Regions from separate parts of the Paenibacillus sp. FSL K6-1330 genome, predicted to be linked through region 2. Evidence: a T-box and tRNA genes for the amino acid it is inferred to sense, from the RefSeq annotation. Region 2 holds a T-box; the other regions hold tRNA genes.
The links. The T-box of region 2 lies ahead of leuS (leucine--tRNA ligase). A T-box ahead of a tRNA ligase gene usually reads a tRNA of that ligase, here a tRNA-Leu.
Positions count from the first base shown of each region.

Region 1: it encodes a tRNA-Leu, which carries the amino acid that the T-box ahead of leuS (leucine--tRNA ligase) is inferred to sense. The anticodon was not compared.
Region 3: it encodes a tRNA-Leu, which carries the amino acid that the T-box ahead of leuS (leucine--tRNA ligase) is inferred to sense. The anticodon was not compared.

Region 1 covers NZ_CP150269.1:5,421,324-5,424,606, reverse strand. The annotation lists gene NYE54_RS24730 (copper amine oxidase N-terminal domain-containing protein) at 358-1,338, shown strand; tRNA gene NYE54_RS24725 (tRNA-Leu) at 1,473-1,559, shown strand; gene NYE54_RS24720 (hypothetical protein) at 1,648-1,791, opposite strand; gene NYE54_RS24715 (hypothetical protein) at 2,110-2,244, shown strand; gene NYE54_RS24710 (hypothetical protein) at 2,449-2,841, opposite strand; gene NYE54_RS24705 (sensor histidine kinase) at 3,044-3,283, shown strand, end outside.
Region 2 covers NZ_CP150269.1:2,251,264-2,254,546, forward strand. The annotation lists gene NYE54_RS10105 (AraC family transcriptional regulator) at 51-932, shown strand; T-box leader at 973-1,233, shown strand; gene leuS (leucine--tRNA ligase) at 1,323-3,283, shown strand, end outside.
Region 3 covers NZ_CP150269.1:2,408,103-2,411,385, forward strand. The annotation lists gene NYE54_RS10810 (TetR/AcrR family transcriptional regulator) at 1-74, opposite strand, end outside; gene NYE54_RS10815 (polysaccharide deacetylase family protein) at 437-1,201, opposite strand; tRNA gene NYE54_RS10820 (tRNA-Leu) at 1,546-1,631, shown strand; gene NYE54_RS10825 (uracil-DNA glycosylase) at 1,838-2,524, shown strand; gene NYE54_RS10830 (hypothetical protein) at 2,544-2,939, shown strand; gene NYE54_RS10835 (AI-2E family transporter) at 3,040-3,283, opposite strand, start outside.

The sequences.
Region 1 (3,283 bases), 3.2 Mb from region 2:
TCCTATGCGCATGTAATCTTAATGTAAGAGTATTCTTCTTATAGCATCCCTATCCCTCTTTCCTGTCTTCGCATGAAATAGGAATGTAAAGCATTATTAGAAATAAATTAAATCTGCTGAAATTGCTTGGAAAATATATTCCGCGATTATATATTTTAATTGCCTTAGTATAAGGGGGAACATATCATGGAGGATGAGTATTCGGAGCCCGTGAGCATGAATCGAGGTTTAAAGCGGAATCGCATCGTCATGGAAGTGTAAGAATAGATAAAATAACGTTTCGCGCTTGGAATTAAGGGTATAGGCCATTTATCAGCGAAAATGGACAGAGAACATAAGAAGGGGTGACAGCTGTTGATGAAGAAGCGCAAAGGGGTTCGAGTGCTGCTGGCAGGGATTACTGCGGCGGTTATAGCCTTAACCGGAAACTTACAGTATGGAGGGGGAGTAGTGGCAGCGGAGGCATCCTCGAACAAACAGATTGAGATTAGAGTGAATGGAGGGAAGCTGATGCTCGATTCTCCGGCAATTATTCAGCATGGCCTAGTCATGGTTCCTTTTCGCGATATTTCGACTGCGATGGGGGCGGAGGTTCACTGGAATCAAGCCAAGCAGACCGCGGTTGTGAGCAACGGTAAACATACGACAAGTTATACAGTGGGAAAGCCCAATGCGATACAAGACGGTAAATGGGTGACGCTGGATGCTTCGCCTAAGCTTAAGGAAGGACGGGTCTATATTCCACTGCGGTTCTCGGCTGAAGGTCTCGGAGGCAAGGTAACCTGGAATAACGCTTCAAAACAAGCCATGATCTTTCCTGTGCTCACACCTAAAGAGGCTGAAACTGCCTTGTCCAAGAGTGCGGATCAAGTGATGACGCTATTGAAAAACAAAGATTTTGAGAAGCTTGCAGAATTCGCTCATTCAAAAGGAGTCACCTTCTCCCCATACGCTTATGTGGACCGTCAGAAGGATATCACGTTGAGCAAACAACAGCTGCGCGATGGGTTTAAAGATGATACCTTATACCGTTGGGGCGAGTTTGATGGCAGCGGTAAACCGATTTCCATGAATTTCGAAAAGTATTATAAGACGTTTATTTATACAAGCGATTTTGCCGCTGCGCCTTGGGTGGGTTACAACCAATCCAAAAGCGAAGGAAATACGTTGAACAATGCGACCAGCCAGTATAAAGGGGCAGTCATCGTTGAGTATTACTTCGATGGGGTTCATCCTGATTATGCTGGCATGGACTGGGAAAGCCTGCGTCTTGTGTTTCAGCAGGAAGGGAATACATGGGTCTTATCCGGAATTATTCATGATCAGTGGACGATCTGATGTTGCCATGAATGGTCGAAATCACGCGGAATATATGGTTTCGACCATTTTTTTAAAAAATGCTTGCTTTTTAACTATGGGCGTAATATACTCTTAATTACGGTGATCAACACGATACCGACTTTACATAATATGCGGTCGTGGCGGAATTGGCAGACGCGCACGGTTCAGGTCCGTGTGGGCTAACCCCCGTGGAGGTTCGAGTCCTCTCGACCGCACCACTTCAATTATAATAGGTTTCTGATCTGCTTTTTTTGGCAGAGCAGGAACTTTTTTTATTTAAAATATTGAGGCTAGTGCTCATTACTTTCAGTAATTTGTAAGCTGTTTTTTGGTGCTGATGCCGCCAAGCATTTCACACATTTGCTCCACCGTAACGACATCTGGGTAATTCAGAAGCAGAAGGGTATAAGGGTCAGGAATAATAGTCGGCTCTGAGCCGGCTTCTGACATGTTTTATCTCCTCGTAGCCTGGAAGAAACGAAAAAACCCGCGAAAAACCTTGATTTTACGAGGTTTTTCCGGGTTTTATGTTCCTCTTCTTGGACAATAACATGTACGACTCAAAATCGAGTGGGAAACCGTGGAGGTTCGAGTCCTCTCGCCGGTATTACTTTACTAAGAGCAGTTCATTAGATTAAAAATCTAGTGGACTGTTTTTATTATGGCTTTAGCCAGTTGAGTGCGTGAAACGCGCGAAACAAAAAACCACCCGCTATGAAGTGACCCCATAAAGTTAGACATATTATTTTATTAGGCAACTTGTTGGGCATGAGTTCGGTACTGTACCGGACTCATGCCTTCAACAAGGTCTGCACGCACAGCCTCATCTACGGCTCGCAGAACAAACATCGCATCATTGACGATCATATGATCAAACGCGTCATCCAGGGAGAATTGTCATGATTCTCCCTTTCTTCACACCATAGACCGGACAGCTTGGCCGTCACCAGCAGGACAACTTACGCCGTCAACCGCCGGTCATTATGTATTAGCAGTAACACTCCCAAACAGTAGCCGATTAGCTGAAATTGACGATGTCCGGTATCCAGAAGACGGGCCGCATAGTCGTCAGCCAGTCGTTCGATCAGTCCGTCAATGCTCCTGGTCTCAATAGCGCTCTACATCCGCAATCGTAATGCCAACAACTGGTCCCAGCCCTTGTTCATCCAGGTGTCGAAGCAGCAAATGGAAGCAGTTTATTGTTCCCAGACCTATACATGGAATACCACATGAAGCGGACCAGATTCCCCGCCGCCATAATAAGTGAACACTGCGTTGCTGCCAGTATTCAGTTGGGGCAGGACTTCGCTCAACGTTCCCCCCCATCTCTGTTTCATGCTTCATAGAATCGCCCTTGAAACCGTCAGTTTGGCTAATTGTATTATTTTTTACGTATGAGGCAACAAAATCAGTGAGCTCTGCTACTGTTGGATCGTTCAACATTTGCCGCAGAAAGGCATCAAACGGAATGGACTGACCGTCACAAGCATAATTACTCAATCGCGCAGCTTCCCGTCAACCTTAGCCATGATTAGTGAATTCGCACCATGTTTTGCGGAGGGCCCCCTGCGCCTATTGATAATAAGGGACGGAATCCGCTAAATAATCATGCCCTGTCTTGACGCCGGGCCGGAGCAGCCGTATGGTACAAGTGACAAGAACTGACAATCGTAGGGAGATACATGCTCAAGAAGGGGGAACTATGAATACATTCACAGCCTATGGCCGGCAGCTCCGGCAGCAGATTGCCGGCAGGTATTACCGGATATCGATCAAACAGAGGATTCTGTTCTCGTTCATCGTGCTGATCACGCTGTCCATCACTGCAATGGGCACCTTCTCGTATTGGATTGCCGCGCAGGAGATCGAGGATAATGCCTACGCCGGCAGCCGGGAGACCGTAAGCAAAACTGCCCAGCTTCTGGATTCCCGCCTGAATGAT
Region 2 (3,283 bases):
AGGGTTGAGGATTAGACAACTCCAAAATCGCTAAAGGGGCGATTCTCTAGATGACCTCATCTGCCGATATGATGCCAGGCTTTGACCGCATGCAGCTGCAGGCGCCGTTCGATCTGACCTATTACAATGAACAGCCGTTGTCCGGAGGACAGTTTCACTCGCATGCTTTTTATGAAATTTATTATTTCCATGAAGGACGCTGCACTTATTTGATCGGCGATTCCGTTTTCACGCTGAAGCCGGGGGATCTGCTCTTGATGAACGGGCTTACGCTTCACTGTCCGAATGTGGAGCCCGATTCCAGATATGTCAGAAGCATTTTGCATTTTGATCCGGCCTGGATCTGCAAGGGGCTTTCGGATACGGGCAAATCGATATTGCTGGATCCATTCGAAACGCTGCGAAATCATCGCATGACACTGACAGGGGCGAACCGGGATGAATTTGAAGGCATGCTGGCCGATATGCATCGCCTCTCGGCATCCACGGCCGGTTTTCGTCAGGAACGGATGACCTTGCGTATTCAAGAGATGATGTACGTCATCGCGGACTGGTGCCAGGGTGCTGTGCAGGATCAGGACTCCATCTCCGAGAAAGAACGGCATGTCCAACATGTCGTGTCGTTTGTCGAGGAAAATTATATGCAGGATCTGACGCTGGAGCAAATCGCCCGCGATATGCATATTACGAAGCACTATTTATCCTCCTTGTTTAAGGAGGTTACTGGAACGACGGTGTTTAAATATTTGTATCACCGGCGGATTAACCAAGCTAAAATTTTGCTCAGGCTCCATCCTCATCTCAGCATCACGGAGATCAGCCAGGCGGCAGGCTTCAAGCATTTGGCTCATTTCAGCAGGATGTTCAAGGCCATGGTCGGGACGACACCGGAATATTATCGCAGAAGCGGAGAAGAGCTTTCGTTGACTTGATCGGACTTTTTGGGTATAATAGCCACATTAAAACGGTAATATGAACGCGATGATGAGGATCAATCGTTCCACTTTCGATCATGCAGAGAGCCGGTGTCTGGTGAAAACCGGTTGACGATAGGAATGAACTCGCCTCGGAGCAATGGTGTTAACCCGGCCGTCGGAGGGCTGTATTCCGGCAGATTCGGCCGCTGAAGCATCGTCGTCTCATCCGCGATAAGGATGCAAAGGGAGTGAAAGGCAAAGCATGCCTTTGGCTAACTAGGGTGGTACCACGGGAATCAAACCTCTCGTCCCTAGCGATCAGCGCTATGGATGATGAGGTTTTTTTGTTTTTTTGGGCAATGGCATAGGCCTTGTCTCTCGACTGTGAAGGAGGAGCAATGAAGTATGACGGACAATCAACCAACGGGCCACGGCTATCAGCCGCAGGCCATCGAACCGAAGTGGCAGCAATACTGGGATGAGAACAAAACCTTTAAAACGGAAGATACCTCATCCAAACCGAAATTTTATGCGCTGGATATGTTTCCATATCCATCAGGCGCAGGCTTGCACGTAGGGCATCCGGAGGGATACACGGCGACTGACATCGTGTCCCGTTACAAGCGGATGCGCGGATACAATGTGCTTCATCCTATGGGATGGGATGCCTTCGGTCTGCCAGCGGAGCAGTATGCAATGGACACAGGCAAACATCCTCGCGAGTTTACCGTGCAAAATATTGATACATTCCGCCGCCAGATCAAATCTCTCGGCTTCTCGTATGACTGGGACCGCGAGATCAGCACCACCGATCCGGAATATTATAAATGGACCCAGTGGATCTTTATCCAGCTCTATAAGCGCGGCCTTGCCTATGTGGCTGAAGTACCGGTGAACTGGTGCGAAGCGCTCGGTACCGTGCTTGCGAACGAAGAGGTCATCGACGGCAAGAGTGAACGCGGAGGCCATCCGGTCGTACGTAAACCGATGCGCCAATGGATTCTGCGTATTACCGAATACGCGGATCGTCTGCTTGAGGATCTGGATGAATTGGACTGGAGCGAGAGCCTGAAGGATATGCAGCGCAACTGGATTGGCAAATCCACAGGCGCTGAGGTTCGTTTTGACATCGAAGGGTACGATGGTCATCTGGAGGTGTTCACAACCCGTCCAGATACGCTGTTCGGGGCAAGCTACTGTGTCCTGGCGCCGGAGCATGACCTCGTGGATAAGATTACGTCAGCCGATCAGCGTGAAGCCGTCAAGGCTTATCAAGATCAAGCAGCTCGTAAAAGCGACCTGGAGCGGACGGATCTGGCCAAGGATAAAACTGGTGTATTTACGGGTGCGTACGCTATCAATCCGGTAAACGGCGCTAAAGTGCCGATCTGGATCGCGGATTACGTGCTTGCTGGCTATGGAACGGGAGCCATTATGGCGGTTCCGGGTCATGACAGCCGCGACTGGGAGTTTGCGAAGCAATTCGGTCTTCCGATTATTGAAGTTGTTCAGGGTGGAAATGTCGAGGAGGAAGCATACAGCGGCAGTGGCGCGCATGTGAATTCCGGCTTCCTGAATGGGTTGGATAATGAAGAGGCTATCCAGGCGATGAATGAATGGCTGGAGCAAGAGGGCAAGGGCAAGAAGAAGGTAACTTACCGTCTGCGCGACTGGCTGTTTAGCCGTCAACGCTATTGGGGTGAGCCGATTCCGATTCTGCATCTGGAAGACGGAACGATGAAGACCGTGCCGGAGGATCAGCTTCCATTGCTGCTGCCGGATGTGGATCAGATTAAACCGTCCGGTACCGGCGAATCGCCGCTGGCTAACGTTACGGAGTGGGTGGAAACGGTAGATCCCGAAACGGGCATGAAAGCCCGCCGCGAGACCAATACGATGCCGCAATGGGCTGGCAGCTGCTGGTACTACCTGCGTTATATCGATCCGCGTAATAATGAGGAATTGTGCTCCAAGGAGAAGCAGAAGGAATGGCTGCCGGTTGACCTGTACATCGGTGGTGTGGAGCATGCGGTGCTTCATTTGCTGTATGCACGCTTCTGGCACAAAGTATTGTATGACCTGGGTGTTGTCGATACGAAGGAGCCTTTCCAGAAACTGGTCAATCAGGGTATGATCCTGGGCAACAATAATGAAAAAATGAGTAAATCCCGCGGCAATGTCATCAATCCGGATGATATTGTTAACGAATACGGTGCCGACACGCTGCGCGTGTACGAGATGTTCATGGGGCCGCTGGAAGCGACCAAGCCATGGAATACCAACGGGGTTGAAGGAACGCATCGTTTCCTCTCCCGCGTGTGGCGCCTGTTCATCGGAGACGACGGTCAATTGAACCCTAAAATCGC
Region 3 (3,283 bases), 160 kb from region 2:
TGCATAAAAAGCGCCTTGGCGGCCTCGGCTATGCGTCGCTTGGTATCTTCCGTTTGTTGTTGTTTTTTATTCACGCATGCACCCCCCTTATACCCTTTGCGAGCTTTTCAAAATTTATATACTGAACGTTCGTTCTGTATCTTACCAAATACAATTAATTTATTCAAGACCTCTTGCTGGAGACCTCCAGGCGTTTTTAATTCCAGGATATCGCCCTTGAGCGTAAAGGAAGTAGCGGCCTGCTCCGTAACCTGGGTACGAATATTGTCATTCCGCAGAGGAGGAGCTCCATATTGCTCAGCCGGCGCTCTAGCAAGACATTTCCACTCGAGGAGGATCCGAAATTGAACTCTGTGTTATCGGATCCAATCGGTTTCCCAAAAATAACCGTTACCATGAGTAGGTAGCGGTTATTGTAGAAGTTGATTCATTCCCTTTAATGGTTTACTTCAATGAACTTACGCGATTTCTCATGATAGGACAGCAGCCCCGAAACGGTCACAAATTCGTAGCCTCTCTTTTGCAGCTCCGGCAGAATCACTTTGAGGGCTTCAACTGTCTGTGTACTACCCGGCACAAAATCGTGCATCAGTACAATGTCTCCATTATGGGCATTATCCAGCACTTTTTTGGCAATCCGATTAACGCCGGGCTTTCGCCAGTCCAGCGTATCCTGGTGCCATGACCATAATACGGTCAGCATACCGAAATCCTTGCTTGTGCGGACAATCGCTTCATTATAACTGCCTCCGGGTGGACGAAACAGAACGGTTCGAATGCCGGTTGCATGAAAAATCGCATCCTGCGTACGGTTCAGTTCGCTCGTTAACTTGCTGACGTTAATATTGTGAAAGGGAGGATGGGAGTATGAGTGATTGCCGATCTCATGTCCTTCCTGCAGCTCTCGCGCTACGATCTCAGGGTGTTTCTCCACCCGGTTGCCAACAACGAAGAAGGTAGCCTTAGCGTCATATTGCTTTAGCAGATCCAGAATTTGAATGGTATTCTGTTCGTCCGGACCATCGTCAAAGGTAAGGGCAATTACTTTGTTTTGTGTGGGGACTTCCCATACAATCTCGCCGCGTTCCTCATAATAATCCCTGCCTTTGGAAGCGGATGGTGCATGCTCGGCGTTAACAACTTTCGGATAGCAAAGGGAAATGGAGAGAGCGATTAATACGACGGTTGAGAGTTTTTTCATGGTGAGGGGTATCCTTTTCTCGGCTGTTCTAGTCTTCGCATATGACAATGCAAGCCTATTTATCATTTGGCGATAACGGTAAAATTATTCTTTATGGCATACGGAAGCCTTTGAATCGATGAATTAAAGCGGTGGTTCAAGCTATTAAGTAAGGTGATGCCAAAAATTATGAGTTTCATATATTGACATCACATGGTTGGACATGGTATTATCAATTTTGTCGCTAAGACGAAATGTGCACACCTAGATATCGGAATGAGATCGCAATATATTGCGATTCCCACGCGTACCTTCGGCTATGTAAGTGAACGTGAACGACGCTAGGAACATGCGCGGATAAATATGCCGGGGTGGCGGAATTGGCAGACGCACAGGACTTAAAATCCTGCGGTAGGTGACTACCGTACGGGTTCGACCCCCGTCCTCGGCATTATAACAGCGTCTGGTAAGATGCAAAATAAGTCGGCCCCCGTATGGGTGCCGGCTTATTTTTTTAAATCGACATAAGGTCAATTCATGATGAGCGTTGTTATTGGGTTCAAATTGAACGGAAGATGTTATGGTGTTCCGATTATAGAAATCGCATTCTTTATGATTCCATGCTGGCCTGTGTGAGAGGAGAGAGGAGACATGCGGATGTTTAACAATGATTGGGACCTTATTCTGCAGGGAGAAATGGATAAGCCTTATTTTCAAGCTTTGATGGAACGGGTGGACGAGGAATACAGGCGCAGCACGGTGTATCCCCCCAAGGAAGATATATTTCGGGCTCTTCAGCAAACATCGTACCAATCGACAAAAGTCGTTATTTTGGGACAAGATCCTTATCACGGTCGTAGGCAGGCGCAGGGACTGAGCTTTTCCGTTTCGCCCGGGGTTACGATTCCTCCGTCTTTACGAAATATACATAAGGAGCTTGCTTCGGATCTGGGAATCTCGATTCCCCGTCACGGTTCCTTGCAATCGTGGGCGGATCAAGGAGTACTGCTGCTCAATGCAGTGCTTACGGTTCGCGAAGGCGAGCCGAACTCGCATAAAGGGATCGGGTGGGAGACATTCACCGATACGGTTATTGCGAAATTGAATGAACGTGATCAGCCAATGGTTTTTATATTATGGGGCAGTTACGCACAGAAGAAAGGTTCTTTCATAGACCGAAGCCGGCACAAGGTGCTTGAGTCCAGTCATCCGAGTCCATTTGCAGCGCATAAAGGATTCTTCGGTAGTCGTCCATTTTCAGCATCGAATGCTTTTTTAATGCAAAAGGGTATGGATCCGGTGAATTGGGACATCCCAAGCACACCGGGCGATGGAGATGAATAATCCGCGAGAGGTGACCTTCATGAAGCATTGGATTGGTCGTCATGTTGTCATTCAGCGTTTAGACGGGGCGAAAAGCACGGTTGAAGGTGTGCTGAAAGGGTGGGATCCCGTTCAGGAAAAAGTGATTCTAGGTCCGGGTGAGCTTGTTATACCGTTTCGTGCCATTCATAGAATTATGCCAAGAAACGCATACCCTGCCTTGAACTCCATCGGTTATGTCGTGAATCATACCATTCAATTCGATAACGCCATCTATTTTGGATCTTCCGTGATGATATGGCGAGGCAATCGACTGGTGTTATCACAGGCCATTCTGACTGCTCACGATGAGGATACCGTTACCTTGTCAAATGGCATGATATTGCGCAAGGATGAGCATGATTTTGTGGTTCGATCTCTGCGCGGCAATGCGTGATTCGTTATATAAAGGATGTCCCCAGGAGCCATCGTGAAGTTGGCGGGGACATCCTTTTTTGTACAAATGTCACTTGTATGTCTGAAGTAACTCGAGTTCATTATGCGTCTTCTACTTTTTCGGCAAGGAACAGTTCGTAAATCCGTACCACGATAATTTTGACGATCATGTAAGCGGGAATGGCGAGCAGGATGCCAAGCAGCCCGAAGAAGTCGCCGCCTACAAGAATGAGGACAATCGTGGTCAACGGGTGAATATCCAGCTGTTTCCCGTAGATGACCGGTGTCAGAATATTATCTTGGATCTGCTGTGCGATGACAATGACGACAACAGACCATATCGCA